3 regions of the Streptomyces sp. 5-10 genome follow, and region 2 is predicted to be linked to each of the others. Evidence: predicted binding sites of a transcription regulator. Region 2 holds the regulator's gene; each other region holds the start of a gene.

Region 1 (9,576 bases), on a different contig from region 2:
CGCCGAGCATCCACACCGACTGGCCCACCGGCACCGGCATCGACAAGCGGCCCGTCGACCGCCCGGTGCGGGTCGCGGCCCCCGGGCCGAAGGGCCAGGGTGGCAGTGGTCTGGCCGGTGACGCCGTCTGCGACATCCGCCACCACGGCGGCGACGACCAGGCCGTCTACGCCTACGCCCGGGAGGACCTCGACGTCTGGGAGCGCGAGCTGGGCCGCGAGCTGACGAACGGCGTCTTCGGCGAGAACCTCACCACCAGCGGCATCGACGTCAGCGGCGCCCTCATCGGCGAGCGCTGGCGGGTGGGGAGCGAGCTGCTGCTGGAGGTGACCTCACCGCGGATCCCGTGCCGTACGTTCGCCGGGTGGCTGGGCGAACGGGGGTGGGTCAAGCGGTTCACCCAGGCCGCCGCCCCCGGTGCGTATCTGCGGGTGCTCGAACCCGGCGAGATCCGCTCGGGCGACCCCGTCGAGATCGTCCACCGGCCCGACCACGAGGTGACGGTCGCCTTCGTCTTCCGCGCCGAGACCACGGAGCGGGAGCTGCTGCCGAGGGTGCTCGCAGCCGGTGACGCGCTGCATCCGGAGGCGCGGAAGGCCGCCCTGAAGTACCGGTCCGCGCAGGCGATCTGACGGAAGCGGGCTGACGGAAGCGCTCATTCCGGCGCAGATCGCTCGCGGTGCCGCTCGGTGGTCCGCCGGGGCCTGCCATGGCCGATAACGTGCGCGTATGACGACTGCATTGATTACCGGAACCACCGCGGGCATCGGCGCCGCCTTCGCGGGCCGGCTCGCCGCCGACGGGCACAATCTGGTGCTCGTCGCACGCGACGAGAAGCGGCTGCGGGAGCAGGCGGCGGATCTGCACGACCGGCACGGCGTGGAGGCGGACGTGCTGGTGGCGGACCTCTCCGAGGATGACGGGATCGCTGCGGTCGAGGCCCGGCTGAAGGACCGTACCCACCCGGTCGATCTACTCGTCAACAACGCCGGATTCGGCAACCGCGCCCGCTATCTGGAGGTGCCGATCGCCGATGAGCTGCGGATGCTGAAGCTGCACTGCGAGGCGGTGCTGCGGCTGACCAGCGCGGGGGCCGGGACGATGCGCGACCGGGGCCGCGGCGGGGTGATCAATGTGGCGTCGGTCGCGGCCTTCTTCCCGCGCGGGACGTACGGGGCGAGCAAGGCGTGGGTCGTGCAGTTCACCCAGGGCGCGGCCAAGGACCTGGCCAGTTCGGGGGTGCGGCTGATGGCGCTGTGCCCGGGGTTCGTCCGTACGGAGTTCCACGCGCGGGCGGGGATCAAGGACACCAGCGTGCCGAGCTGGATGTGGCTGGACCCGGACCGGCTGGTCACGGCGGCGCTGAAGGATTTCGCCCGGGGCAAGTCGCTGTCCATCCCGGACCCGCGCTACAAGGCGATGTCGAGCCTGGCGAAGCTGGCCCCGCGCTCGGCCCTCTCCTCCATCTCCTCCAAGGTCGGCCGCCCCCCGGCCAAGGGGTAGCCCTTCGGGGGCGCGGTTCGGGTTCTGCCCACCTCCGGCCGCGGATGCCTGGGCGCCGAAGACCAACCGGCACGACACCGGCACGCCTCCGGGCCGTGGGCCGGGCGGAGCCGGGAGCGCGGCCTCGGGGCCCCGGAGCGGAACCCGGCAGGGTCTGGGCGCAGACCCGGCGAGCTCCGGGCGCGAACCCGGGGGTCCAGGGGCGGAGCCCCCGGGTGGATCGGGGGCGGGGCCCCCGCCCCCGAACACGCGAAGGCGCGGCCACCCCTGCGGGCGGCCGCGCCTTCGCGCTGCTCGTGGCAGAACGCCAGAACGCCGGAGCGTCAGTGCGCGTGACCGTGGCCGTGGCCGGCGGCCTCGGGCTCTTCCTCGGCCGGCTTCTCGACCACCAGGGTCTCGGTGGTGAGCAGCAGGGAGGCGATCGACGCCGCGTTCTCCAGCGCGGAGCGGGTGACCTTGACCGGGTCGATGACGCCGGCCTTCACCAGGTCGCCGTACTCCTCGGTGGACGCGTTGTAGCCGTGGCCCTTCTCGAGCTCGGCGACCTTCGAGGTGATCACGTAGCCCTCGAGACCGGCGTTCTCGGCGATCCAGCGCAGCGGCTCGACCGCGGCGCGGCGGACCACCGCCACACCGGTGGCCTCGTCGCCCTCCAGGCCCAGGCTGCCCTCCAGCACCTTCGCGGCGTGGACCAGCGCGGAGCCACCACCGGAGACGATGCCCTCCTCGACCGCGGCGCGGGTCGCGGAGATGGCGTCCTCCAGACGGTGCTTCTTCTCCTTGAGCTCGACCTCGGTGGCCGCGCCCACGCGGATCACGCACACGCCGCCGGCCAGCTTGGCGAGCCGCTCCTGGAGCTTCTCGCGGTCCCAGTCGGAGTCCGTGGTCTCGATCTCGGCCTTGATCTGGGCGACGCGGCCGGAGACCTCGTCCGCCTTGCCGCCACCGTCGACGATCGTGGTGTCGTCCTTGGTGACGGTCACGCGGCGGGCGGTGCCCAGCACGTCCATGCCGACCTGGTCGAGCTTGAGGCCGACCTCCTCGGCGATGACGGTGCCGCCCGTAAGGGTGGCGATGTCGCCGAGCATGGCCTTACGGCGGTCACCGAAGCCCGGGGCCTTCACCGCGACGGCGTTGAAGGTGCCGCGGATCTTGTTGACGACGAGGGTGGAGAGGGCCTCGCCCTCCACGTCCTCGGCGATGATCAGCAGCGGCTTGCTGGCGTTGGCCTGGATGATCTTCTCCAGGAGCGGCAGCAGGTCCTGGATGGAGGAGATCTTGCCCTGGTGGATCAGGATGTACGGGTCCTCGAGGACGGCCTCCATCCGCTCCTGGTCGGTGACCATGTACGGCGAGAGGTAGCCCTTGTCGAAGGCCATGCCCTCGGTGAAGTCGAGCTCCAGACCGAAGGTGTTGGACTCCTCGACGGTGATGACACCGTCCTTGCCGACCTTGTCCATCGCCTCGGCGATCAGCTCGCCGACCTGCTTGTCCTGGGCGGACAGCGCGGCCACGGCGGCGATGTCGGACTTCTCGTCGATCGGGCGGGCGGTGGCCAGCAGGTCGTCCGAGACGGCCTTGACCGCCGCGTCGATGCCCTTCTTCAGGGCGGCCGGGGAGGCACCGGCGGCCACGTTCTTCAGACCCTCGCGGACCAGCGCCTGGGCCAGAACGGTGGCGGTGGTGGTGCCGTCACCCGCGATGTCGTTGGTCTTGGTCGCCACCTCCTTGACGAGCTGGGCGCCAAGGTTCTCGTACGGGTCCTCGACCTCGACCTCACGGGCGATCGTGACACCGTCGTTGGTGATGGTGGGGGCACCGAACTTCTTGTCGATGACGACATTGCGGCCACGGGGGCCGATGGTCACCTTGACGGTGTCCGCGAGCTTGTTGACGCCGCGCTCGAGGGCGCGACGGGCGTCCTCGTCGAACTTCAGGATCTTCGCCATGAGTTGCGTATGTCCTCTCAAACGAACCGTGCCCCGACCCCGGTTTCAGATGACACGGGCACCGGGGCACGGCTCATAGGCAAAACTTGGTGATTACTTCTCGACGATCGCGAGGACGTCGCGAGCCGAGAGGACGAGGTACTCCTCGCCGCTGTACTTCACCTCGGTGCCGCCGTACTTGCTGTAGAGCACGACGTCACCGACGGAGACGTCGAGCGGAAGGCGCTTGCCGTCCTCGAAGCGGCCCGGGCCCACGGCCAGGACGACGCCCTCCTGGGGCTTCTCCTTGGCCGTGTCCGGAATGACCAGGCCCGAAGCCGTGGTCTGCTCGGCGTCGAGCGGCTGGACCACGATGCGGTCCTCGAGCGGCTTGATGGCAACCTTGGAGCTGGTGGTCGTCACGATCCGACCTCCCCCTTCGGAGATCTCACGGGGTCAACTGTCTGAGGTGGCGACCAGGTGGATCCGTCGTCGCGGGTGCCGGACCTGCCCGTCGCTGTATCCCTGGCACTCATCGGTCCCGAGTGCCAGCCTCGACATTATGACGCGGTTAGCACTCAGTCAACTAGAGTGCCAAGCGACGCGGTGACGGCCTTCGAATGCGGCACTCCGGGGGCGTGCCGCGGAGAGCCCTCGTACGCAGTCCTGGTACGCAGCGCTCATACGTAGTCCTCCAGCCGCCCGATCGTGAAGCCCTGGGCCTGGATCGCCCGCACCAGCCCCGTGATCATGTCGGTCATCGACTGGCCCTCGAGCTGCTCCGGCCCCCGGAAGTGCGCGAGCACGATGTCCCCCGGCAGCAGGTGATCGCCGGAGCGGTAGGCCAGACCGTGGGTCTCCATCTCGGCGCGCCACAGCACCACCGTCCGCACCCCGCAGAAGGCCGCCGCTCGCAGGGTCGTCTCGTCGTACTCCCCGAAAGGGGGACGGAAGAGCTTCGGCTGTTGACCGAAGCGGCGCCACAGGTTGTCGCGCTGGCCGCAGATCTCCCGTACCTGGTCGTCGTAGGCCATACCGGCCAGGCTGGGGTGGGTCAGGGTGTGGTTCTCCATGGGGTTGCCGAGGCGGCGCAGCTGGTCGAAGTAGTCGTAGTGGTCCCCGATCACGTCGTCGGTCAGGAAGCCGGTGAACGGCAGCCCCAGCTCGCGGGCCTGCTCCACGAAGCGCGGGTCCTTCTCGATCCCGTCGTCGATCGTCACGAAGACCACCCGTTTGTCGGTCGGCACCCGCCGCACGGTCGGCGGCAGCCCCCACTGCTGCGGGCCCGACCGCCCGAGCGCGGGCTTGACGGCGGGCGGGGCCGGGGGCCGCGCCAGCGGCCGGTCCAGCCCCCAGCGGCGGTAGGCGTCCGGCCCGCCCGCCGGGGCCGAGCGGGGCAGCGCCGAGCCCGTGCCGGGCGGCCCGGCGGCCGGGGCGGGTGCCGAGGCGTCACCGGAGCGCGGCGCGCCCTGGAGGCGGCCGTCCTCGGCCCGTCCGTCGTGCCCCTCGTACTCCACGTCACCCTGGTAGCCCTCGTCCCTCTCGTGCCCCTCGTTCTCCGGCCCGGAGGACGCCGGAGGCCGCTGCTCCGGCTCCCGTCCGGACGGCGGCCGCGACGACGCCGGGGGCGGGTCGTCCAGCCGCGGGGCGAGGGAGGCCGGGGGCATGGGGGCGCCATGGCGGGAGCCGGTGCGCGGCTCGGGGGCGGCGGCGAGGGATCCGCAGGCCGTGAGCACGGCCGCCGCGCCGACGAGAACCAGACAGCGAGGAAAACCAGTCTTGATCATCATCACATAAGTGATCTTCGGCCCGAGGGTGTGCATATGCGCGCCGAGCGGGGGCGAATGCGCTCGCGGGAGCGGGGAGAATGGGCCATGTGGACGTTGACGCCTTCGATGCACTGCTCGGCGACGAGGGGCAGGCGCTGCTCTCCGCGCTCCGCGACTACGACCCGGCGAAGGAGCTGGCCACCGCGACGCGGCTGCGCCGCGACCATCCCCCGGCGCTGGTCTCGGCGGCCCTGACCCAGGCCGCGCTGCGGCAGCGGGCGGTGGCCAAATTCGGCCCCGAGGACGCGCACCGCATGTACTTCACGCCGAACGGCGTCGAGCAGTCCACCCGCACCTCCGTGGCCGGGTACCGCGCCTCCCTCTTCGCGGAGTTCGGCGTCCGCCGCATGGCCGATCTGTGCTGTGGCATCGGCGGCGACGCGATCGCGCTCGCCCGCGCCGGGATCTCCGTGCTGGCCGTCGATCGCGACCCGCTGACCTGCGCCGTCGCCCGCGCCAACGCCGAGGCGCTCGGCCTGGCGGAGCTCATCGAGGTCCGCTGCGCCGATGTCACCGACGTCGGCACCCGGGACTTCGACGCGGTCTTCGTCGACCCGGCCCGGCGCGGTGGCCGGGGCCGCGTCTTCGACCCCGAGGCCTACTCCCCGCCCCTCTCCTGGGCCATCGAGGCCGCCCGCACCACTCCGCGCGCCGCACTCAAGATCGCCCCCGGCGTGCCGCACGAGGCGGTCCCCGAGGACGCGGAGGCCGAGTGGATCTCGGACCACGGCCATGTGAAGGAGGCCGTCCTGTGGTTCGGCACCGCCCGCCCCGGGCTGCGCCGCGCCACGCTGCTGCCGAGCGGCCACTCCCTGATCGGCACCCCGCTCCTGCCCGACCCCGAGCCCGGCCCGGTCGGCCGCTGGCTCTACGAGCCGGACGGCGCCGTCATCCGCGCTCATCTCGTGGCCGATGTGGCGGCCCGCGTCGGCGGCCACCTGATCGACCCGACGATCGCCTACATCACGACGGACGAGCTGCGCCCGACGCCGTTCGCCACCGCGTACGAGATCACGGATGTGCTGCCGTTCAACCTGAAGAGGCTCAAGGCGCTGCTGCGGGAGCGGGAGGTCGGCATCGCGACCATCAAGAAGCGCGGTTCGGCGGTCGAGCCGGAGCAGCTCCGCAAGAAGCTGCGGCTCGAGGGCGGGAACGCGTGCACGATCGTGCTGACGCGGTCGGCGGGCTCCCCCACGATGCTGCTGGGCCACCCGGCCCAGGCCCTGCCCGGCGGACCGTGACGCCTGCGGCGGGCCACGCGGCTCCGCCGCGTGGATCGATACGCGGCTTCGCCGCGTGGTCCGCCGGACGCCCCGTAACACGCCCTCGACACCCGGGACCATCGCGCTGCCCCGCGCCCACGTCCGGGCCCTCAAGGAGCCGTCCCGGGGCGGTCGGTTCCACCGTTACGCGGATTCCGGCGAGGCATTTCCGCCGACCTTTGCCGCGGCCGGCTAAGCCTCGTTCCCCGCCTTGCCCGCGAGCTCGAACCAGACGCCCTTGGCGTACATGCCCACCGCGTCCCCCTCCGCCGTCCCCCACGCGTCGGCCAGGGCCGCCACCAGCCCGAGGCCGCGGCCATGGAGGCGGTCCTCCTCGGGGAGGCAGGCGGCGGTGGGGAGCTCGGCGGAGGCGTCGTAGACCAGGACGCGGAAGCGGGGAGGCTCGATCACCACGCGCAGCATCACGGAGTCGCCCTCGGCGTGCAGAAAGGCGTTGGTGGTCAGCTCCGAGGTGCACAGCGTCGCCGTGTCGACCAGCTCCTCCTGCCCCACGGAGTTCAGGACGCAGGCGACGAAGTCCCGGCAGACCTTGGCGGAGGTCGCGTGCCGGCTGCTCTGCAGGGTGTAGACGTACGGATCCCTGGAGGGAACGGGCGGGCGGCGTGGGGGACGGTCGTCGGACTCGTGATCGGAATCCATGGGGCAACTCCCTGTGAGGGGGCCGACAGCGCGCGTACCGTTACGGCGATCAACGCGCTGTAGCGGCAACGACACCTACGGTAGAGGGCTGCACCTAACTAGTGCCACCAGATCGTCGAAATTAGTGAGTAGATAGACCCATTCGTGGCCACGCGCCACACTGGGTGACGACCCACGAGGAAGGCAGGCATGGCTTCGAGGACCACCATCACGGCACGTCAGCGCCGACTTGGCACGGAGCTTCGGAGGATGCGCGAGCACGCGGGTCTCACCATCCAGGAAGCGGCCGACCGGCTGGGCACGAACCGCTCGCATGTCACCAATATGGAGCTGGCCCGGTTCGGCGTCAGCGAAGAGCGCGTACGCACACTCGCCGCCAACTACGCCTGCCCGGACCAGGCGTACGTCGAGGCGCTGGTCGCGATGGCGACCGAGCGCAAGCGCGGGTGGTGGGAGGAGTACCGGGGGACGCTCGGCGCCGCCGGTCTCGACCTGGCGGAACTGGAGTACTTCGCCACGAGCCTGCGCGTCGTCGAGCTGATGCACATCCCAGGACTCCTGCAGACCGAGGACTACGCTCGGTCGGTGCTGAGCACGGCCGTCCCCGGCTGGTCGCCGACGGAACTCCGTCGAAGACTCTCGCACCGCATGAAGCGCCGGGACATCCTGGATCGGGACCAGCCGCCATCCTGCACATTCATCATCCACGAGACCGCGCTCCGCGTACGGTTCGGCGATCAGCGCGTGCTGCGCGCGCAGCTCGACAGCCTGCTGGAGTCCTCGGAGCGCCCGAACGTCTCCGTTCGGGTCGTGCCGATCGCGGCCGGAGGATTCCACGTCGCGGGTATCTCCGTCACCTACGCCACGGGTCCGGTGCCGCAGTTGGATACCGTTCAGCTCGATGTCGCGCAGGACGCGGCGTTCCTCGACGGGGAGTCCCAGCTTCTGAACTACCGGGCGGTCATGGACCGGACCGAAGAGCTGGCTTTGTCCGAGAAGGAGTCACGTGACTTCATCCGCGAGACCGTTCAACAGATGTGAGGGCGAAGGAATGTCCGAGATCAACTGGCGCAAGTCGTCCTACTCCGGCGCGGGGGACGGGAACTCCTGCATAGAACTCGCCTTCATAGGCACCACCGTCGCCCTCCGCGAGAGCGACGACCCCCGTACGGTCCTCACCACGAGCCCCGCGAGGCTGGGAGCCCTGCTCCAGTCGATCAAGACGGGCACGCTCGATCACCTCGCGGCGGCGCCGGAGACGACAAGGACGGCGTAACGGACCTACGTCCAGAGGACCAGGTGAGGCCCCCACCTTGAGCGGAGGCCGGGGCCGGGGATCCGGCGTTACGGTCGGCAGTATGGAACCAGCCCGTATCGCCCTTGACCTCGACGCCTATCTGACGCGTATCGGCTGGACGGGCGACCGGCGCCCCGCCCCCACCGTGGAGACGCTGCGGGCGGTGCATCGGGCGCATCTCACGTCCATACCGTTCGAGAACCTCGACCCCCTCCTCGGCTCGGCCCCCTCCCTCGCCGTCCCCGACCTGGAGGCCAAGCTGGTCCGCGGCCGGCGCGGCGGTTACTGCTACGAGCACAACACGCTGCTCACCGCCGCCCTCACCGCCCTCGGCTTCCGCGTCACCGGCCTCACCGCCCGCGTCCGGGTCGGCGCGGCCCCCGGGACGATCCGCCCGCGCACGCACATGCTGCTGCTGGTCGGGATCCCGGGCGAGGAGCGGCGTTACGTGGCCGATGTGGGCTTCGGCAGCATCGGCGGCCTCCTGGAGGCCGTGCCGCTCGTCGCCGACACCGAGTTCCACGACGGCACCCGCCGCCACCGCTACGTCCGCGAGCCGCACCCGGAGGGGCTGGAGGACCTGTGGGTCTTCCAGGCGTTCCTCGACGGCTCCTGGCAGGACCAGTACGCCTTCACCCGCGAGCCGTTCGACGCGTCCGACTACGGGGTCATCAACTGGCACGTCGCCACCAACCCGCGCTCGCCCTTCCAGCACACCCTCCACGTCCAGCGGACCGGCCTCGACCGCCATCTCCTCCTGTCCGGGCGGACTCTCGTCGAGACGCACTCCGACGGCAGCCGTAAGGAGCGCGAACTCGCCGACAACGACGAGGTGCTGCGCGTTCTCGCCGCCGAGTTCGGCATCGAGCTGCCCCCGGACACGGCCCTGCCGGACTGACGGCACAGGAGTTACCCCGGGCGGCTCTCCACACCGGCCCCGGTCATGGCACGATCATCCCGCTAATGGGCCGATGGGAGGGTGGCAGGGACGGATGGAACATGAGTAAAGACAAACTGTCCGTATCGGACCAGGATCTGTCGGATCTCATCAAAGACCTTGAGGGAATGCTCAGTTACCTCGAGGAACAGATCGAGCG
Region 2 (9,576 bases):
CCACCACCACGGTCTACCCGACCACCAACGCCGACGAGACCTCCTTCATCCTCTCCGACTCCGGCAGCCGGGTGCTGATCGCCGAGGACGCGACGCAGCTCGCCAAGGTGCGGGCGCAGCGCGAGGAACTCCCCGAGCTGGCCCATGTGGTGGTGATCCAGGCCGACGACGCGGTCCCCGCCGCGGACGACCCCGAGGGCTGGGTGCTCTCGCTCACCGAGCTGGAGAAGCGGGGCACGGCCCTGCTGGAGCGGCAGCCGGACGCCGTACGGGAGCGGATGGACGCCCTGCGCAGCGATCAGCTGGCGACGCTCATCTACACCTCCGGTACCACCGGGCGCCCCAAGGGCGTACGCCTGGCGCATGACTCCTGGTCCTATATGGCCATTGTGATCGGCAATCAGGAGGGACTGCTCTTCCCCGACGATGTGCAGTACCTGTGGCTGCCGCTCGCGCATGTCTTCGGCAAGGTGCTGACGGCGGGGCAGATCTACGTCGGCCACACCACGGCGGTGGACGGCCGGGTCGACAAGATCATCGACAATCTGCCGGTGGTCCGGCCGACCTATATGTGCGCGGTGCCGCGGATCTTCGAGAAGGTCTACAACGGGGTGGCCCAGCGGGCGCGCGAGGGTGGGGCGGCCCAGTACAAGATCTTCCAGTGGGCGGCCGGGGTCGCCCGGGACTACGCCAGGATCTCCCAGGACAACTTCCGCCGCACCGGCACCGCCTCCGTGCCCTTCGGCCTCCGGGCCCAGCACGCGCTGGCCGACAAGCTGGTCTACGGCAAGTTGCGCGAGGCGTTCGGCGGCCGGCTGCGGGCCGCGGTATCCGGCTCCGCCGCGCTCGCGCCCGACATCGGCTACTTCTTCGCGGGCGCCGGGATCAACATCCTGGAGGGCTACGGCCTGACCGAGTCCAGCGCCGCCAGCTTCCTCAACCCGGCGGACTACCGCACCGGCACGGTCGGCAAGGCGTTCCCGGGCCTGGAGGTGCGGTTCGCCGAGGACGGCGAGGTGCTGCTGCGCGGCCCCGGCATCATGCAGGGCTACCACGGGCTGCCGGAGCTGACCGCGCAGGTGCTGGAGTCCGACGGCTGGTTCCACACCGGGGACATCGGCGAGCTGTCCCCCGACGGCTATCTGCGGATCACCGACCGCAAGAAGGACCTGATCAAGACCTCGGGCGGCAAGTACGTGGCGCCGGCGGAGGTCGAGGGCCAGTTCAAGGCGGTGTGCCCGTTCGTCTCCAACATCCTGGTGCACGGCGCCGACCGCAACTACTGCACCGCGCTGATCGCCCTCGACGAGCCCACGATCATGAAGTGGGCGGGCGACCACGGCCTCGGGGGCAGGACCTACGCGGAGGTCGTGGACACCGATGAGGTGCGCGAGCTGATCGGCGGCTATGTGCAGCGGCTCAACGACGGGCTGCAGCGCTGGCAGACGATCAAGAAGTTCCGGCTGCTGCCGCGCGATCTGGACGTGGAGCACGGGGAGTTGACGCCCAGCCTGAAGCTCAAGCGCCCGGTCGTCGAGCGTGAGTACAAGGAGCTGATCGAGGACATGTACGCGGGCGCGCGGGAGGTTTAACGGGCAAGGATACGACCCCGCACCGGATTTCAGGTTGACCGGCCCGCCGGACACATGAATTTTCCCCTTATCGCGGTTCACTTGCGTAACCCGGTGCATATGAGGGCGGTCCGTCTGTCACTCTGTCCGTGCCGGATACGGTTACGGATACGGCGTTATGACGGAGCTTCTTCAGGAGCCGCACAGTGGGGACGTCATCTTCTGCCACTTCTGGTGGGTCGGTTGAGGGCGGTGGGGTGGTTCTACCGGTCGGGGGTGGGGTCGGCCCCGTCCGTACCAGCGCATCGGCACGCGTCAGCCTGCCCGGCACTCCGCTCGCGGCCTCGGCCGCGCGCCGGTTCGTCCGTGCCGCACTCGCCGACTGGGCCGCGCTCGAGGTCCCGGCCGCCGACCGGGTCACCGACCAGGTGGCTGACGAGGCCGTACTGCTGGTGAGCGAGCTGGTCACCAACGCGGTGGTGCACGCGGGCACCGCCGTCGAGGTGAGCTGTGCGCTGGATGTCTCGGACCGCGAGGGTGAGCCGCCGTCCCTGGTGGTGGAGGTGACCGACCACCATCCCACCCGGGTGGTGCGCGGCGATCCGCCGGACGCGGACGAGCCGCCGGAGTACGCCGGGGGCCACGGGCTGCGGCTGGTGGCCGAGATCGCCGAGTCCTGGGGGACGACCTACCGGCGGGCGACCAAGTCGGTGTGGTTCCAGATGGCGGTGGCGCCCACGGGCCCGGCCGCCGCGGGCGGCATGGGCTCGGCCTTCATGGACGCCGCGGCCGCCGTGGACGCCATGGACGCCATGGATGCCATGGACGCGGCGAACGCCTCCGTGGCCGGGCCGGACGGCGGATTCGGGGCGGGGGCCGTCGCCGGGGGTTTGGGCGCCGTCCCCGACGGCCTGGAATCCGTCCCTGAGGGGCTGGGAGCCGTCTCCGAGGGCTCGGGAGCTGTCTCCGAGGGCCTGGGCGCTGAGGGCCTGGGGACCGTCGGTGAAGGCCGTAAGGAGGGCGTCGAGGCCGTCGAGATCGTCGCGCCCGCGCAGGGCCTCGTCCCCGTCCGCCGGGACCCCGAGTGGATCCAGCGCGGCGCGCTCTCCTTCCTCGCCGAGGCGTCCGATCTGCTGGCCGGGCAGTTCGACGAGGACATGGTCACCTCGCTCGCCGGACAGCTGCTGGTGCCCCGGCTCGCCGACTGGTGCGCGGTCTGGCTCGACTCCACGAGCGGCCCGCCGCGGCTGGCCCGGGTCTGGCACGCCAGCGAGGGGCGCATCGAGGGCCTGCGGCAGGTGCTGGAGAAGGAGCCGCCCCATGTGCCCACCGCCGTCCGCGGCAGCGCCGTGGAGTGGCCCTGGCCGGCCGACCCCGCCGCGTACGGGCCCGGCGGCGCGGCCCTCGCATGCCGGCTGGTGGCGGGCGGCCGCGCGCTCGGCACGCTGCTGCTGGGGCGGGCCGGGCTGGTGCGGATGCCGGCCGAAGTGGTCGGCCTGATCGAGGACTTCGCCCGCCGCGTGGCCCTGGCGCTCGCCTCCGCCCGCCGCTACACCCGGCAGGCGACCATCAGCCGGGTGCTCCAGCGCGGGCTGCTGCCGTCCGTGATCCCGCGGATCCCCGGGGTCGAGTCGGCGGTGGTGTATGAGCCGACGGGCGAGATCTCGGCCGGGGGCGACTTCTACGACGTCTTCCCGGCCGGTGACGGCCGCTGGTGCTTCGTCCTGGGCGACGTCTGCGGGAACGGCCCGGAGGCGGCCGTGGTGACCGGCCTCGTACGGCCCTGGCTGCGGCTGCTCGCCCGCGAGGGGTACGGCGTGGGAGAGGTCCTGGACCGGCTCAACCAACTGCTGGGCGAGGAGGCGGTGGAGCAGGCCGTCGAGGGCGCCGCGGAGGCCGTGGTGGCCGGTGTGGAGGCCGTGGGAGGCCCCGCGGGGGTCGTGGAGCTGGTGGACGGCGGCCTGGTCGGAGGCGCGGGGCTGCCGCCGGGCGGCGGGGTCGCGCGGTTCCTGTCGCTGCTGTACGGGGAGCTGGAGCCGCTGGGCGACGGCCTGGGGGTGCGCTGCACGCTGGCCAGCGCGGGGCATCCGCTGCCGCTGGTGCTGCGGCCGGACGGCGAGGTGCGGACGGTCGCGGCGCCGCAGATACTGCTGGGCGTCGTGGAGGATGTGTCGTACGAGAGTGAATCGTTCGATCTGACGCCCGGGGAAACGCTGCTCTGTGTGACGGACGGGGTGACGGAGCACCGATCGGGCGACCGGCAGTTCGACGACGAGGACGGCTTGGCGGCGACGTTCGCGCTGTGCGCGGGGCTGAGCGCGCGGCAGGTCGCGGAGCGGGTGCGCCGGGCGGTGGACGAGTTCGCGGCGGATCCGCCGGACGACGATCTGGCGATGCTGGTCCTGAAGGTGCTCTAGGGAGTGTCCGGCGGGTCGTGACGCCTGCGGCGGGCTGCTCCCCTCCCCGCCCCTTCCCGAAACCGGGGCTCCGCCCCAGACCCCGGACGGGGCTCCGCCCCAGGCCCTGGAACTGGCGCTCTGTCTCAGGCCTCGGGTGGGGCTCTGCCTCGGGCCTCGGGTGGGGCTCTGCCCCGGGCGCTGGGTGGGGCTCTGTCTCAGGCCTCGGGTGGGGCTCCGCCCCGGGCGCTGGGTGGGGCTCTGCCTCAGGCCTCGGGTGGGGCTCTGCCTCGGGCCTCGGGTGGGGCTCTGCCCCGGGCCCCGGGGGGGGCTCTGCCTCAGGCCCCGGATCGGGGCTTCGCCCCCAGGCCCTGGAACTGGCGCTTCGTCCCCAGGCCTCGGGTCGGGGCTTTGCCTCAGGCTCCGGGTCGGGACTCTGCCTCAGCACCCGGGCTGGGCTTCGCTCCTCCCCGCAGCAGCGATATGCGGCTCCGCCGCGCTGGGCCGGGGTCCAGGGGCGGAGCCCCTGCCGCGCGGCGGAGCCGCATATAGGTGCTGCGGGAAGGGGCGGGGAGGGGAAGTATCGCTATGCGGCTCCGCCGCGTGGTCCGCCGGACACCCCGTAGGTCCGCCGGAGACCTCGTAGGTCCGGTCGCCTGGGGCCGTGGCGTCCGGTCGCCGGGGGCCGCCGCGGCTGGGTGCCGTCTCGCGGTCCGGGTGGCGCCGGTGGTGCCGGACAATGGGGGCATGCCTTCCGTATTGCCTGATGGTGAGCCCATGCCCGAGGACGGCGCACTGCCCGCGACCGCTTTGGCGGGGGCGGAGCGGCGGCCGCTGGGGTTCTATCTGCACGTGCCGTACTGCGCCACCCGCTGCGGCTACTGCGACTTCAACACCTACACCGCCAGTGAGCTGCGCGGTTCCGGCGGTGTGCTCGCCTCGCGGGACAACTACGCCGAGCAGGTCGTCGAGGAGGTGCGGCTGGCGCGGAAGGTGCTGGGGGACGACCCGCGGGCCGTGGAGACCGTGTTCGTCGGCGGCGGGACCCCGACCCTGCTCGCGGCGGCCGACCTCGGGCGGATGCTGGGGGCGATCCGGGACGAGTTCGGGCTGGCCGAGGGGGCCGAGGTCACGACCGAGGCCAATCCGGAGTCGGTCGATCCGCGGTATCTGGTGGAGCTGCGGGAGGCGGGGTTCAACCGGATCTCCTTCGGGATGCAGAGCGCCCGGCAGCACGTCCTGAAGGTGCTGGACCGTACGCACACCCCGGGGCGTCCTGAGGCGTGTGTGGCCGAGGCACGGGCGGCCGGATTCGGCCATGTGAACCTGGACCTGATCTACGGGACGCCCGGCGAGAGCGACGCGGACTGGCGCGCCTCCCTGGAGGCGGCCCTCGGGGCGGGCCCGGACCATGTGTCGGCGTATGCGCTGATCGTCGAGGAGGGCACCCAACTGGCGCGGCGGATCCGGCGCGGCGAGGTGCCGATGACCGACGACGATGTGCACGCGGACCGCTATCTGATCGCCGAGGAGACCCTTACGGCCGCCGGGTTCGCCTGGTACGAGGTCTCCAACTGGGCCACCTCGCCCGCCGGGCGCTGCCGCCACAACGAGCTGTACTGGCGCGGCGCCGACTGGTGGGGCGCCGGCCCCGGCGCGCACAGCCATGTGGGCGGTGTGCGGTGGTGGAACGTGAAGCACCCCGGGGCGTACGCGCAGGCCCTGGGCGAGGGCCGGTCGCCCGGTGCCGGCCGGGAGCTGCTGTCCGCCGAGGAGCGCCGGGTGGAGCGGATCCTGCTGGAGCTGCGGCTGGCCGAGGGCTGCCCGCTGGAGCTGCTGCGCCCGGCCGGGGCGGCGGCCGCGGCACGGGCCCTGGAGGACGGCCTGCTGGAGCCGGAGCCGTACGGGCGCGGGCGGGCCGTGCTCACGCTCCGGGGGCGGCTGCTGGCGGACGCGGTGGTGCGGGACCTGGTGGACTGAGGCGGGGCCGTCAGAGGGCCGATACGGAAGATACGGAAGATACGGAAGATACGGAAACCCTCAGGCGGGCCTGAACAGGAGCCGTCAGCCCTTGCGGGAGCCCGTCAGCCCTATGGGAGCCATTAAGCCCTTACGGAGGCCATTAGTCAGCCCCTTACGGCGGCCATCAGCCCCTTACGGCGGCCGTCAGCCCTGTGGGGCCGTCACGAAGTCGATCAATTCCTCCACCCTCCCCAACAGCTCCGGCTGGAGGTCCTTGTAGGAGTGGACCGAGGACAGGATCCGCTGCCAGGCGGCCCCGGTGTTTTCCGGCCAGCCCAGGGCGCGGCAGACGCCCTTCTTCCAGTCCTGGCCGTGCGGCACCGTCGGCCACGCCGGGATGCCGACGGAGGACGGCTTCACGGCCTCCCAGATGTCGATGTAGGGGTGGCCGAGGACCAGCACATGCTCGCCGGTGACCTCCGCGGCGATACGGGACTCCTTGGAGCCCGTCACCAGATGGTCGACGAGGACGCCGAGCCGGGCGTCCGGACCGGGGGAGAAGCCGTCGACGATGGCGGGCAGGTCGTCGACGCCCTCCAGGTATTCCACGACGACGCCCTCGATGCGCAGATCGTCGCCCCAGACCCGCTCGACCAGCTCCGCGTCATGGCGTCCCTCGACATAGATGCGCCCCGCGCGGGCGACCCTCGCACGGGCTCCCGGAACGGCGATCGACCCCGAGGCCGTGCGCCGGGGCGCGCCGGGGGCCGCCGCGCGCGGGCGTACGAGGGTGACGACACGCCCCTCGAGCAGAAAACCGCGCGGCTCCATGGGGAAGACGCGATGTTTGCCGAAGCGGTCCTCCAGAGTGACCGTCGGACCCTGGGCGGTCTTCTCGCAGCGGATCACGGCACCACAGAATCCGGTGGTGACCTCCTCCACGACGAGGTCCGGTTCGGCGGGGACCTCGGGGGCGGGCCGCTGCCGCTTCCAGGGAGGGGTCAGGTCCGGGTCGTACTGTCGCATCCGGATGACGATAGCGCGCGACGGCCACCCGCTCCCGCAGGCGCACAACCGGGCGAACGAGTGGGCGAACGGCTAAGCGAACGACTAGGCGAACGACTAGAGCGACGGTGAGCCGGACACGCCAAAGCGGGCCGCCAGCTCGTCGCGTTGGGCCCGTACGAACGCGGCGTCCACCACGGAGCCGTGCCCCGGGACGTACCGGGCGTCCGCGCCGCCGAGGGCGAGCAGCCGGTCGAGCGCGGCGGGCCAGTGGCCGGGGATCGCGTCGGGCCCGGCCTGGGGCGTGCCGGACTCCTCCACCAGATCGCCGCAGAAGACCACCTCGGGCCGGCCGGGCACCAGGACGGCCAGGTCATGGGCGGTGTGGCCGGGCCCCACATTGGCCAGCAGCACCGTACGGCCGCCGAGGTCGAGGCTGAGCTCCCCGCAGACCAGGTGGTGCGGGGAGACCAGATGGTCCACGGCCTCGGTGGCGGCGTCCCGGTCCACCCCGTGGCGGATCGCGTCCTCGCGCAGCGTCTCCCGCTCACGGCGCAGCAGCTCGTCCAGGCCCGTGGCGCCGTAGACCTCGCAGCCCGCGAAGGCGGCCGAGCCCAGGACGTGGTCGAAGTGCGGATGGGTGAGCGCGATCCGGGTGGGGCGGCGGCCGGTCAGCCGGGTGATGCCGGAGCGCAGCTCGGCCCCGGCGCGCAGGGTCGCGCCGGTGTCCACGACCAGGACGTCGGTCCGGCCGACGACCACGCCGACCGTCTCGTCCCACTCCGGCATCCGACGGCGGGCCACACCGGGCGCGAGCCGCTCCCAGCCCGCCTCTTCCCAACACGTCTCCATACCGCGACGCTAGCTCAACGGGGATGGGGGAGAGTTGCTGCCAGCGTCGGCTCTTGCCCATGCCACCGCACCCCGCCGTACACTGGCGGAGGGGTTCTGGCACTCGTGCCCGGTGAGTGCCAGGCGGACGACCTGATGAGACCGCTGGACTGGAGGTGCGCGGGGTGCTCAGCGAACGCAGACTCGAGGTGCTGCGTGCCATTGTCCAGGACTATGTGGGGACGGAGGAGCCGGTCGGCTCCAAGGCGCTCACCGAGCGGCACCGGCTGGGGGTCTCCCCGGCCACGGTGCGTAACGACATGGCCGCCTTGGAGGACGAGGGCTTCATCGCCCAGCCGCATACGAGCGCCGGGCGGATCCCCACGGACAAGGGCTATCGCCTGTTCGTGGACAAGCTGGCCGGAGTCAAGCCGCTGTCCAGCCCGGAGCGGCGGGCCATCCAGAACTTCCTGGACGGCGCGGTCGACCTCGACGATGTGGTGGGGCGCACGGTCCGGCTGCTGGCGCAGCTGACCCGGCAGGTGGCGGTGGTGCAGTATCCGTCGCTGACCCGTTCGACGGTGCGCCATGTGGAGCTGCTCCCGCTGGCCTCGGCCCGGGTGATGCTGGTGCTGATCACCGACACCGGCCGGGTGGAGCAGCGCATGGTCGACTGCCCCGCCCCGGTCACCGAGGATTCGCTCGCCGATCTGCGCGCCCGGCTCAACAGCCGGGTCGTGGGACGGCGTTTCGCGGATGTGCCGCAATTGGTGCAGGATCTTCCGGAGTCCTTCGAACAGGAGGACCGGGGGACCGTCTCGATCGTACTGTCGACCTTGCTCGAGACGCTCGTGGAGGAGACCGAGGAGCGGCTGATGATCGGCGGCACCGCGAACCTCACGCGTTTCGTGCATGATTTCCCCCTGACGATCCGGCCCGTTCTGGAGGCACTCGAGGAGCATGTGGTCCTCCTCAAGCTGCTGGGCGAGGCCAAGGACTCGGGCATGACCGTGCGAATCGGGCATGAGAATGCTCACGAGGGGCTCAACGCCACCTCGGTCGTCGCGGTCGGTTACGGTTCCGGCGACGAGGCGGTCGCCAAACTCGGCGTGGTCGGACCGACCCGCATGGACTACCCCGGAACGATGGGAGCGGTACGCGCAGTGGCACGTTACGTCGGACAGATCCTGGCGGAGTCGTAAGTGGCGACGGACTACTACGCAGTCCTGGGCGTGCCTCGTGATGCCTCGCAGGACCAGATCAAGAAGGCATTCCGGCGGCTCGCCCGCGAGCTGCATCCGGACGTGAACCCGGATCCGAAGACCCAGGAGCGGTTCAAGGAGATCAACGCCGCTTACGAGGTCCTGTCGGACCCGCAGAAGAAGCAGGTCTACGACCTGGGCGGGGACCCGAACGCCGGGCCGGGCGGCGGTGGCGCCGGCGGCTTCGGCGCGGGTTTCGGCAACTTCTCCGACATCATGGACGCGTTCTTCGGCACCGCATCGCAGCGCGGTCCGCGCTCCAGGACCCGGCGCGGTCAGGACGCGATGATCCGCCTGGACGTGGAGCTCAGCGAGGCCGCGTTCGGCACCACCAAGGACATCCAGGTCGACACCGCGGTCGTCTGCACGACGTGCAGCGGCGAGGGCGCGGCGCCGGGCACCTCGGCGCAGACCTGTGACATGTGCCGTGGCCGCGGTGAGGTCTCCCAGGTGACGCGTTCCTTCCTGGGCCAGGTCATGACCTCGCGGCCGTGCCCCCAGTGCCAGGGCTTCGGCACCGTGGTGCCGACCCCGTGCCCGGAGTGCGCG
Region 3 (9,576 bases), on a different contig from region 2:
AGCCGTTCGTCCACATCGGGCCGGCGCGAACGCTCCCGCAGGAAGTCCGCGTCGGCGCCCAGGCCGTGGACGCCCAGCCGGGTCTCCCGGCCCTCGAAGCGCACGGCCGTCGCCACGCCGCCCCCGCCCTCGCCGTCACCTTCCCGGACGATCTCCGCGCCCAGCACCGCCGCGCAGCAGTCGGCGAAGGCGGTGGCCCAGCGCTCGGTGAGGAACGCGGCGCGGTCGCCGCCGAGGATGCCGCGCAGCACACCCGCCGCGACGTCGTCCGGCAGCAGCCGGTAGTAGTCCGGCGGGGCCCATGGGGTGTGGGAGAAGTGGCCGATCCGCAGATCGGGGCGGCGCTCGCGGAGCATCGCGGGCACCAGCGCCAGGTGGTAGTCCTGCACCAGGACGACGGCGTTGTCCACCGCCTCCTGGGCGAGCGCGTCCGCGAAGGCCGCGTTATAGCTCTCGTAGGCCGCCCACTGCTCGGCGAACTCCGCGTCGAAGACCGGCTCGACCGGGGTCTGGTAGAGCAGGTGGTGGACGAACCACAGCACCGAATTGGCGACGCCGTTGTACGCCGCGGCGAAGACGTCCGGCGCGATGTCGAGCATCCGCACCTGCTGGCCGCCGGTGTCACCGGGGTTCAGATGGCTCGCCCCGGCGCGCCGGGCCGCCTCGCGGTCGCCCTCGCCGAGCGCCGCGCACACCCACACCGCGCCCGCGTCGGGGCCGATCGCGCTGAGCCCGGAGACCAGCCCGCCACCGCCGCGCCGGGCGGTGAGCGAGCCGTCCTCGCCCAGGGTGTACGAGACCGGGCCGCGGTTGGACGCGACCAGGATCGGGGCGGTGCGCGGAACTGCCATGTCGCGAGCCTAGCCAGGCACGGCCCCGCGCAAACGTACGTACGGTTTCTTGCCCCGTAGGTGCTATTCCGGTTCCGGCCACGTCAGTGCAGGACGCCATCCCTCCGCGTCCGGGTCCGGTGCGCGCCGAGCCGCAGCCCGCGTCACGCCGAGCCGCAGCTCCGCGTCACGCCGCGCCGCAGCCCCGCGTCACGCCGCGCGCCGCGCCGTGTACTCCGGTATCTCGATCATCGGCGGCCGCTCCTCGGTGTCCACCGCCGTCGTACGCGGCTCGAAGCCGTTCTCGCCCCGGTCGAACTGGGTCAGCCGTGGCCGCACCAAGTGGCCCCGGGCCAGCCGCAGCTGCGCGGTGCGGTAGATCGCGGCCGCCATCCGGCCGAGCGCCTGCCCGTCCTGGTGGCGGTGTTTGCGCACCCCGATGTCCACCTGGCCGAGCGCGTCGAGCCCCACCGTGTGCAGCGCGTCGACCAGCAGCCCCAGCTCGACGCCGTAGCCGACCGGGAAGGGCAGCCGCTCCAGCAGCGAACGGCGCGCCGCGTACTCCCCGCCCAGCGGCTGGACGAACCCGGCCAGCTGGGGCCAGTGCAGATTCAGCAGCGGGCGGGCGACCAGCTCGGTGACCCGGCCGCCCTGGCCCGCCACCTCGCCGAGCGGGCGGTCGTACATGCCCTTCACCAGCTCAAGCGTGGGGTCGGTCAGCAGCGGACCGACGATTCCCGAGACGAAGCGCGGCTCGAATTCCCGCAGGTCGGCGTCGATGAAGCAGACGATGTCGCCGCTCGTGGCGAGCAGGGACCGCCACAGCACCTCGCCCTTGCCGGGCAGCGCGGGCAGCCGGGGCAGCAGCGAGTCGCGGGGGACGACGGTGGCGCCCGCCGCCGCGGCGACCTCGGCGGTGCGGTCCGTGGAGCCGGAGTCCAGCACCACCAGCTCGTCCACCAGCGGCGTCGCCTCGCCCATCAGCTCACGCCGGATCGTTCCGGCGATCTCGCCGACCGTGGCCTCCTCGTTCAGGGCGGGCAGGACCACGCTCACCGTCGTCGCCGCGGCCCGCTTCGCGGCCAGCAGGCGGTCCAGCGGACGGTCGTCGGCAGACCAGGAGCGACGCTTCAGCCAGCGCTCCACCTCATCCAGCACCTGTGTGTCTCCCCTGCGTGATCGCTGTGATCCATCTCGCGCATCGGACGGCTAGCTCAACCATCCGGGCCTTCGGTTACAGTCTTGAACAACGCACATGGCCGTCGTATGTCGGGGTCGACCTCGGTGTTTACCGACGTACCGACGTACCCGACGACGCTGGTGCCGACAAACGCCCCGGGTCCGCCCGGTGCCATACCGCTCATCCAGAGGGGCAGAGGGAACGGCCCGTTGAAGCCCCGGCAACCCTCCAGCTGATCTCGCATTCCGCAGCGAGGCTCCCAGCTCGGGAAGGTGCCAATTCCGTCTCGTGGCGAAGTGCGTCGCGAGGAAGATGAGGAGAAAGGGCCTCGCCATCCATGGCTGTGCAGTCAGTAGAAAGCTCAACCACTTCCTCCCCCTCCCCCTCCGGCGCCTTCGGCCCCGCCGTCGCATTGTCCTGCCGGGAGTGCGGTGAGCGGTTCGAACTGGGCCCGATCTTCGCGTGCGAGGCCTGTTTCGGGCCCCTCGAGGTCGCGTACGAGCTCCCGGCCGGCGATCCGGAGGGGCTGCGCCGGCGCATCGAGGCCGGTCCGAACAGCATCTGGCGCTACGCCCCGCTGCTGCCCGTCCCGGCGGACGTGGCGGATCTGCCGAGCCTGAACCCCGGCTTCACCAAGCTGGTCAAGGCCGACAACCTCGCCCGTGAGCTCGGCGTCACCGGTGAGCTGCACATCAAGGACGACTCCGGGAACCCGACCCACTCCTTCAAGGACCGGGTCGTCGCCATCGCCGTCCAGGCCGCCCGCACCTTCGGCTTCACCACCCTCTCCTGCTCCTCCACCGGCAACCTCGCCGGCGCGGTGGGCGCCGCGGCCGCCCGCGCGGGCTTCCGCTCCTGCGTCTTCATCCCGCACGACCTGGAGGCGGGCAAGGTCGTCATGGCCGCGGTCTACGGCGGCGAGCTGGTCGGCATCGAGGGCACCTACGACGACGTCAACCGCTTCTGCAGCGAGCTGATCGGCGACCCGGCGGGCGAGGGCTGGGGCTTCGTCAACGTCAATCTGCGGCCGTACTACGGCGAGGGCTCCAAGACCCTGGCGTACGAGATCTGCGAGCAGCTCGGCTGGCGGCTGCCGGACCAGATCGTCATCCCGATCGCCTCCGGCTCCCAGCTCACCAAGATCGACAAGGGGCTGAAGGAGCTGATCGCGATCGGTCTGGTCGAGGACAGGCCCTACAAGATCTTCGGCGCCCAGGCCGAGGGCTGCTCCCCGGTCTCCACCGCCTACAAGGCCGGCCATGACGTCGTCCGGCCGCAGAAGCCGCGGACCATCGCCAAGTCGCTGGCCATCGGCAACCCCGCGGACGGCCCCTACGTCCTGGACATCGCCCGCCGTACGGGCGGCGCGGTGGAGGACGTGAACGACGAGCAGATCGTCGACGCCATCAAGCTGCTGGCCCGCACCGAGGGGATCTTCGCGGAGACCGCGGGCGGCGTGACCGTCGGCGTGACCAAGAAGCTGATCGAGGACGGTCTGCTCGACCCGTCCCTGACGACCGTCGTGCTCAACACCGGCGACGGCCTCAAGACCCTCGACGCGGTGGCCCCCACGACGGGTCCCTCCGCCATCATCCGCCCCACCCTTGACTCGTTCCGAGAGGCTGGCCTCGCATGAGCGTCAACGTCCGAATCCCGACCATCCTGCGCACCTACACCGGCGGTCAGGCCGAGGTCTCCGCCGAGGGCGCGACCCTCGCCGAGGTCCTGGCGGACCTGGAGAAGAACCACGCGGGCATCTCGGCCCGCGTCCTGGACGACACCGGCAAGCTCCGCCGCTTCGTGAACGTCTACGTCAACGACGACGACGTCCGCTTCGCCGACGGCCTGGCCACGGCGACCCCGGACGGCGCCGGGATCTCGATCATCCCGGCGGTCGCGGGCGGCTGCTGACCCCGCGTCCCCCTCCTCACCTTTGGCATCGCCCCGTCCGGGGACAACCGGACGGGGCGATTCCGTGTGTGGAATCGCGATACAGTTGCCCGGATTCCCCGGCGGCTCCGGGGTCGGAGCCACATATGAGAACTCGTCAAGTTGTGCGTAAAGTGTGAGCGCGAATTGTCGGGTTGGTTCCTTATGTCCGGCCCGGCTTGCCCGAACTTCACATAATTCCTCACTTTTAACCGTTCGGCCGTGCCCAGAATTCTCGTCCGATTGACCTGTTGCAGAGGGCGTTGGGACGGATACATTCAGCGGCGGTCGACGCGTTCCGGCGCACACCCCCCACATCCGGGGGGTGAGGTCTGACCCGGGTCCGCGGAGTGCGGTCCTGCGCAAGGGCCAGCAATAGGGGAGTTAGGAATGGCTCAGGGCACCGTCAAGTGGTTCAACGCGGAGAAGGGGTACGGCTTCATCGCGGTCGACGGTGGTGCGGACGTGTTCGTCCACTACAGCGCGATCCAGATGGACGGGTACCGCACCCTCGAGGAAGGCCAGCGGGTCGAGTTCGAGATCTCGCAGGGCCAGAAGGGCCCGCAGGCCGACATGGTCCGCGTGGCCGTAGGCTGACGCGCCGACGCGACGCAGCTGAAACGAACAGTCAGAAGGGTCCGTGTCCCTGACGGGGTACGGACCCTTCGGCATGTCCGAGCTGATCATCAAGGGGTTGGACAAGAGGCGCACGCGTGCAATGCCGCTCGCGCCCACCCGTCGCCCGGCCGCCGCCTGCCCCTCAAGGACGCCCTACGGGCCTGTACGCCCTTCGGGCGCTTGCACTCTATAGGTCCGAGTGCTAATCATTGGCGTTAGCACTCTGACGTTGAGAGTGACAGAAGGACCGGGTCGGTGAGGCCCGCCAGGCCATGCGGGGCAAGGAACCGCGGGGCAGGCAGGCCGTCCGTCGCGGGCGCCAGCGCGGTCCGGAGCAATCCACCCCGTCTCTGGGAGGACCACTTCACATGGCCAAGATCATCGCGTTCGACGAGGAGGCGCGGCGCGGCCTCGAGCGCGGGATGAACCAGCTCGCCGACGCCGTCAAGGTCACCCTCGGCCCCAAGGGCCGTAACGTCGTCCTCGAGAAGAAGTGGGGCGCCCCCACGATCACCAACGATGGTGTGTCCATCGCCAAGGAGATCGAGCTCGAGGACGCGTACGAGAAGATCGGCGCCGAGCTGGTCAAGGAGGTCGCGAAGAAGACGGACGACGTCGCCGGTGACGGCACGACGACCGCGACCGTCCTCGCCCAGGCGCTGGTCAAGGAGGGTCTCCGCAACGTCGCCGCGGGCGCCAACCCGATGGCGCTCAAGCGCGGTATCGAGAAGGCCGTCGAGGCCGTCTCCGCCCAGCTCCTCGAGCAGGCCAAGGACGTAGAGACCAAGGAGCAGATCGCCTCCACCGCCTCCATCTCCGCCGCCGACACCCAGATCGGTGAGCTCATCGCCGAGGCGATGGACAAGGTCGGCAAGGAAGGTGTCATCACCGTCGAGGAGTCGCAGACCTTCGGGCTCGAGCTCGAGCTCACCGAGGGCATGCGCTTCGACAAGGGCTACATCTCCCCGTACTTCGCGACGGACATGGAGCGTATGGAGGCGTCGCTCGACGACCCGTACATCCTGATCGTCAACTCCAAGATCAGCAGCGTGAAGGACCTCCTCCCGCTGCTCGAGAAGGTCATGCAGTCGGGCAAGCCGCTGCTGATCATCGCCGAGGACGTCGAGGGCGAGGCCCTGGCGACCCTGGTCGTCAACAAGATCCGTGGCACCTTCAAGTCCGTCGCCGTCAAGGCCCCGGGCTTCGGTGACCGCCGTAAGGCCATGCTCGGCGACATCGCCATCCTCACCGGTGGCACCGTCATCTCCGAGGAGGTCGGCCTCAAGCTGGAGAACGCCGGTCTCGACCTGCTCGGCCGTGCCCGCAAGGTCACGGTCACCAAGGACGAGACCACCATCGTGGACGGCGCCGGCGACACCGACCAGGTGCAGGGCCGCGTCAACCAGATCCGCGCCGAGATCGAGTCCTCGGACTCGGACTACGACCGCGAGAAGCTCCAGGAGCGCCTGGCGAAGCTGGCCGGCGGGGTGGCCGTCATCAAGGCCGGTGCCGCCACCGAGGTGGAGCTCAAGGAGCGCAAGCACCGCATCGAGGACGCGGTGCGCAACGCCAAGGCCGCCGTCGAGGAGGGCATCGTCGCCGGTGGTGGCGTGGCCCTGCTCCAGACCGTCTCGGTCTTCGAGAAGCTGGAGCTCGAGGGCGACGAGGCCACCGGTGCCCAGGCCGTGCGCCTGGCCCTGGAGGCCCCGCTGAAGCAGATCGCGGTCAACGCCGGTCTCGAGGGCGGCGTCGTGGTCGAGAAGGTGCGCAACCTGACCCCGGGTCACGGCCTCAACGCCGCGAGCGGTGAGTACGTGGACCTGATCGCCGAGGGCATCATCGACCCGGCCAAGGTCACGCGCTCCGCGCTGCAGAACGCCGCGTCGATCGCCGCGCTGTTCCTCACCACCGAGGCCGTCATCGCCGACAAGCCGGAGAAGGCCGCCCCGGCGGGCGCTCCGGGCGGCATGCCGGGCGGTGACATGGACTTCTGATCGACTCGGCGCGTTCGTCCGCCGGTCGGTCATACCGTCCGAACGTCGGGGCGGCACCCTCTCCCAGGGGTGCCGCCCCGACGGCGTGTCCGGGCCCGCCCCGACGGCGTGTCCGGGCCCGTGCGGGTGCGTGGCCCGGCCCGGGGTCCCGGGGTCCCGGGGTCCCGGGGTGAGTCCGGGGCCCGGTCCCGGGGTCACCCCGTGGCGGCCTCCAAGGCGGTGCGCAGATGGCCGTGCGCCTCGGCCAGGAGCTTCTCGGCGGTCGGGGCGTCCACCCCGCCCAGGATGGTGAGGATCGCGTTCTTCACCTCGCCGTCCGTGGCCGCCAGCGCGCTCTCGATCCGCTCGTCGGAGGCGCCGGTCGCCAGGGAGACGATCCTCCGCGAACGGGCGCGCAGCTTGTCGTTGGAGGCGCGCACATCGACCATCAGATTCCCGAAGGTCTTGCCCAGCCGGATCATGGTGATGGTCGAGATCATGTTGAGCACCAGCTTCTGGGCCGTGCCCGCCTTCAGCCGGGTCGAGCCGGTGAGCAGCTCCGGCCCCACGACGATCTCGATGCCGTGGTCGGCCGCGGCGGCGAGCGCCGACCCGGCGTTGCAGGACAGCCCGACGGTGAGCGCGCCGCGCCGCCGGGCGTGCTCGACCGCGCCCACGGCGTACGGGGTGCGGCCGGAGGCCGAGACGCCGACCACGGTGTCGTCGGGGCCGATGCCGAGCCGGTCGAGGTCCCGGGCGGCCAGCTCCGCGCTGTCCTCCGCGCCCTCGACCGAGGTCACCACGGCGTCCGGGCCGCCCGCGATCACGCCGACGACCTGTTCGGGCCGGGTGTTGAAGGTGGGCGGGCACTCGCTCGCGTCGAGCACCCCGAGCCGTCCGGCGGTGCCCGCGCCCGTATAGAGGAGGCGGCCGCCACGGGACATCCGCGCGGCGATGGCGTCGATGGCGGCGGCGATGCGGGGGAGCTGACCGGCGACGGCGGTGGGGACGGCGGCGTCCTCCGCGTTCATGATCCGGGCGATTTCGAGGGTTTCGAGCCGGTCGATCTCGGCGAGTTCGGGGCGGAAGGCCTCGGTGGTCAGGGTGTCGAGCTGGGCGCGGAGGTGTGTGGAGCCCGCGGAGTCGGCTGTGAAGTCTGCTGCGGAATCGGCTGCGGAGTCGGCGGAAGTCATGGTGAAGCGGCTCTTTCCGGTACGTCAGCGTAAGGGTGGGGGTGACGGTGACCGCGAGGGCGGTCACCGGGCGAAACGGTGACCGAAACAGTGACCTGGGGGTGGGACCGAAGGCGGAACCGAAGGCGGAACCGGGGGGACCGAAGGCGGAACCGGGGGTGTGGGACCGGAGACGGAACCGAAAGCGGAACCGGAGGCGGACCGGCCGGGCTCAGCGGTGCCCGGGGCGCGGATCGTGGCGGTGCGCGAGCGCCTCGTACGACGCGGAGAGCGCGGGCGCCGCCGCTTCGTACGTCCGCTGGGCGACCCCTATGAACAGGCAGTCCACCACCAGCAACTGGCTGGTCCGGCTGGACATGGCCGCCGGGCGCAGCTCGCTCTCGCGGGCGGTGGAGGTGGTGAGCACCAGGTCCGCGTACTGCGCGACCTCCCCGTTCGGCCGTCCGGTGATCGCGACGGTGGTCGCCCCGTGCTCGAAGGCCACCCGCAGCGGCTCGATGACGTCCGTCGTGCGCCCGGAGTGGGTGATCGCGATGGCGACGTCGCCGGAGTGCAGCTGGACCGCGTTGGTCACCGCGAGGTGCGGATCCGCGTGGGCGTGGGCTATCAGCCCGATCCGCAGCAGCTTCTGGACCAGGTCCTGGCCGACGAGGCTGGACGCCCCGACCCCGTACACATCGATCCGGCGGGCGGCGGCCAGCGCCGAGACGGCCGCCTCGACCTGGCTGGTGTCCAGCCCGGCGGCGGTGTCGGCGAGACACTGCTGTTCCTCCCGCGCCAGCTTGGTCACCACGTCGGCGATCGGATCGTCCACCGCGATGTCCGCGGTGACGGCCGGGGCCCGGCCGGCGGCCTGCTGGGCGGCGAGCGCGGCGAGCGCGAGGCGCAGATCCCGGTATCCGGGGTAGCCGAGCAGCCGGGAGGTGCGGACGACGGTGGCCTCACTGGTGCCGGTCCGCTCGGCGAGCCCGGTGACGGTGAGCGCAGCGCAACCGGCCGGATCGCCCGCCACGGCTTCGGCGACGCGCTGCATGGAGCGGGTCATGGAGGGGGTTAACGTGCGGACCTTGGCGGCGAGGGCGGCCGGGGCAGGTGGGGTGGGTGGGGTGGGTGGTGCTGGTGGGGTGGCGTCGGACTGCGGTGGAGGCATGAAAGTTTCCTTCAGGTCGCTAATCACCAGCGGAAACTATTTCCGGCCACGGTGCCCGTCAACCCTCCGGACGACGACGCGGCGGGTCGGCCAGCGGGCGCGGGAACGAGCCGGGACGCGACCGCGACCGCAGGGGAATCGAACAGGCGCGGGGCGGCCGGGAAGGACCGCGCCCGCGGACGAAGCGAACAGGCGCGTGGCCCAGCAGCCGACGGCCGGGACCGACCGCGACCGCGGACGAAGCGAACAGGCGCCAGGAGGAAGCAAAGGTGACAATGGGACCCATGAAGCTCGAACAGGCACTGCACGCGGCCCGCGCCCTCGTCCTGGCCGACCTCGCGGCGGGGGAAGTCGCCCGCGCCGACATCGTCTCGCTGGTCGAAGACGCGATCGCGCACCGGCGGTGGTGGGTCGAGCAGTGGCCGGAAGGTGCCGCGTACGTGGCCGGACTGGTCGCCCAGGACGTCCAGGACGCCCTGTTGGAACGTTACGGCCGCTGGCCGCTGTGCCCCGTCTGCACCACGGGCGGCGACCTCCACGCCCTCGACGTGGAGCCCGAGTTGGGCCCCGACCCGCACTGGGTCTGCGGCAAGACGGCGGTCGCGGTGGCGCCCGTGGGCTCGCTGGGCACCACCCTCTGATGGCCGTCCTGATCGACCCGCCCTCGTGGCCGGGCCACGGCCGCCTGTGGTCCCACCTCGTC

The links. Region 2 encodes HrcA, which represses chaperone genes, less so after heat shock. Its sites were predicted from a motif close to TTNGCACTCNGNNNNNCNGAGTGCNAA; they were not measured.
Region 1: groES (co-chaperone GroES) is a predicted target of HrcA. The motif match lies at 4,003-4,029, and genes of this name have one in related genera.
Region 3: groL (chaperonin GroEL) is a predicted target of HrcA. The motif match lies at 4,737-4,763, and genes of this name have one in related genera.

Annotation. Positions count from the first base shown of each region.
Region 1 is NZ_JACVYG010000084.1:9,669-19,244, forward strand. Features, by position in the region: gene IEJ02_RS45290 (MOSC domain-containing protein) at 1-632, shown strand, start outside; gene IEJ02_RS45295 (SDR family NAD(P)-dependent oxidoreductase) at 730-1,503, shown strand; gene groL (chaperonin GroEL) at 1,827-3,452, opposite strand; gene groES (co-chaperone GroES) at 3,546-3,854, opposite strand; gene IEJ02_RS45310 (polysaccharide deacetylase family protein) at 4,112-5,221, opposite strand; gene IEJ02_RS45315 (THUMP-like domain-containing protein) at 5,299-6,501, shown strand; gene IEJ02_RS45320 (ATP-binding protein) at 6,715-7,182, opposite strand; gene IEJ02_RS45325 (Scr1 family TA system antitoxin-like transcriptional regulator) at 7,372-8,223, shown strand; gene IEJ02_RS45330 (DUF397 domain-containing protein) at 8,234-8,458, shown strand; gene IEJ02_RS45335 (arylamine N-acetyltransferase family protein) at 8,556-9,377, shown strand; gene IEJ02_RS45340 (hypothetical protein) at 9,479-9,576, shown strand, end outside.
Region 2 is NZ_JACVYG010000002.1:369,871-379,446, reverse strand. Features, by position in the region: gene IEJ02_RS04080 (AMP-dependent synthetase/ligase) at 1-1,592, shown strand, start outside; gene IEJ02_RS04075 (SpoIIE family protein phosphatase) at 1,829-3,988, shown strand; gene hemW (radical SAM family heme chaperone HemW) at 4,715-5,947, shown strand; gene IEJ02_RS04065 (DUF3097 domain-containing protein) at 6,134-6,955, opposite strand; gene IEJ02_RS04060 (MBL fold metallo-hydrolase) at 7,052-7,786, opposite strand; gene hrcA (heat-inducible transcriptional repressor HrcA) at 7,951-8,967, shown strand; gene dnaJ (molecular chaperone DnaJ) at 8,968-9,576, shown strand, end outside.
Region 3 is NZ_JACVYG010000083.1:267-9,842, reverse strand. Features, by position in the region: gene IEJ02_RS45150 (alpha,alpha-trehalose-phosphate synthase (UDP-forming)) at 1-851, opposite strand, end outside; gene IEJ02_RS45145 (glucosyl-3-phosphoglycerate synthase) at 1,041-1,988, opposite strand; SAM riboswitch class I at 2,188-2,329, shown strand; gene thrC (threonine synthase) at 2,348-3,646, shown strand; gene IEJ02_RS45135 (MoaD/ThiS family protein) at 3,643-3,921, shown strand; gene IEJ02_RS45130 (cold-shock protein) at 4,330-4,536, shown strand; gene groL (chaperonin GroEL) at 4,926-6,551, shown strand; gene murQ (N-acetylmuramic acid 6-phosphate etherase) at 6,746-7,723, opposite strand; gene IEJ02_RS45115 (MurR/RpiR family transcriptional regulator) at 7,935-8,900, opposite strand; gene IEJ02_RS45110 (DUF8819 family protein) at 9,158-9,514, shown strand; gene IEJ02_RS45105 (DUF4031 domain-containing protein) at 9,514-9,576, shown strand, end outside.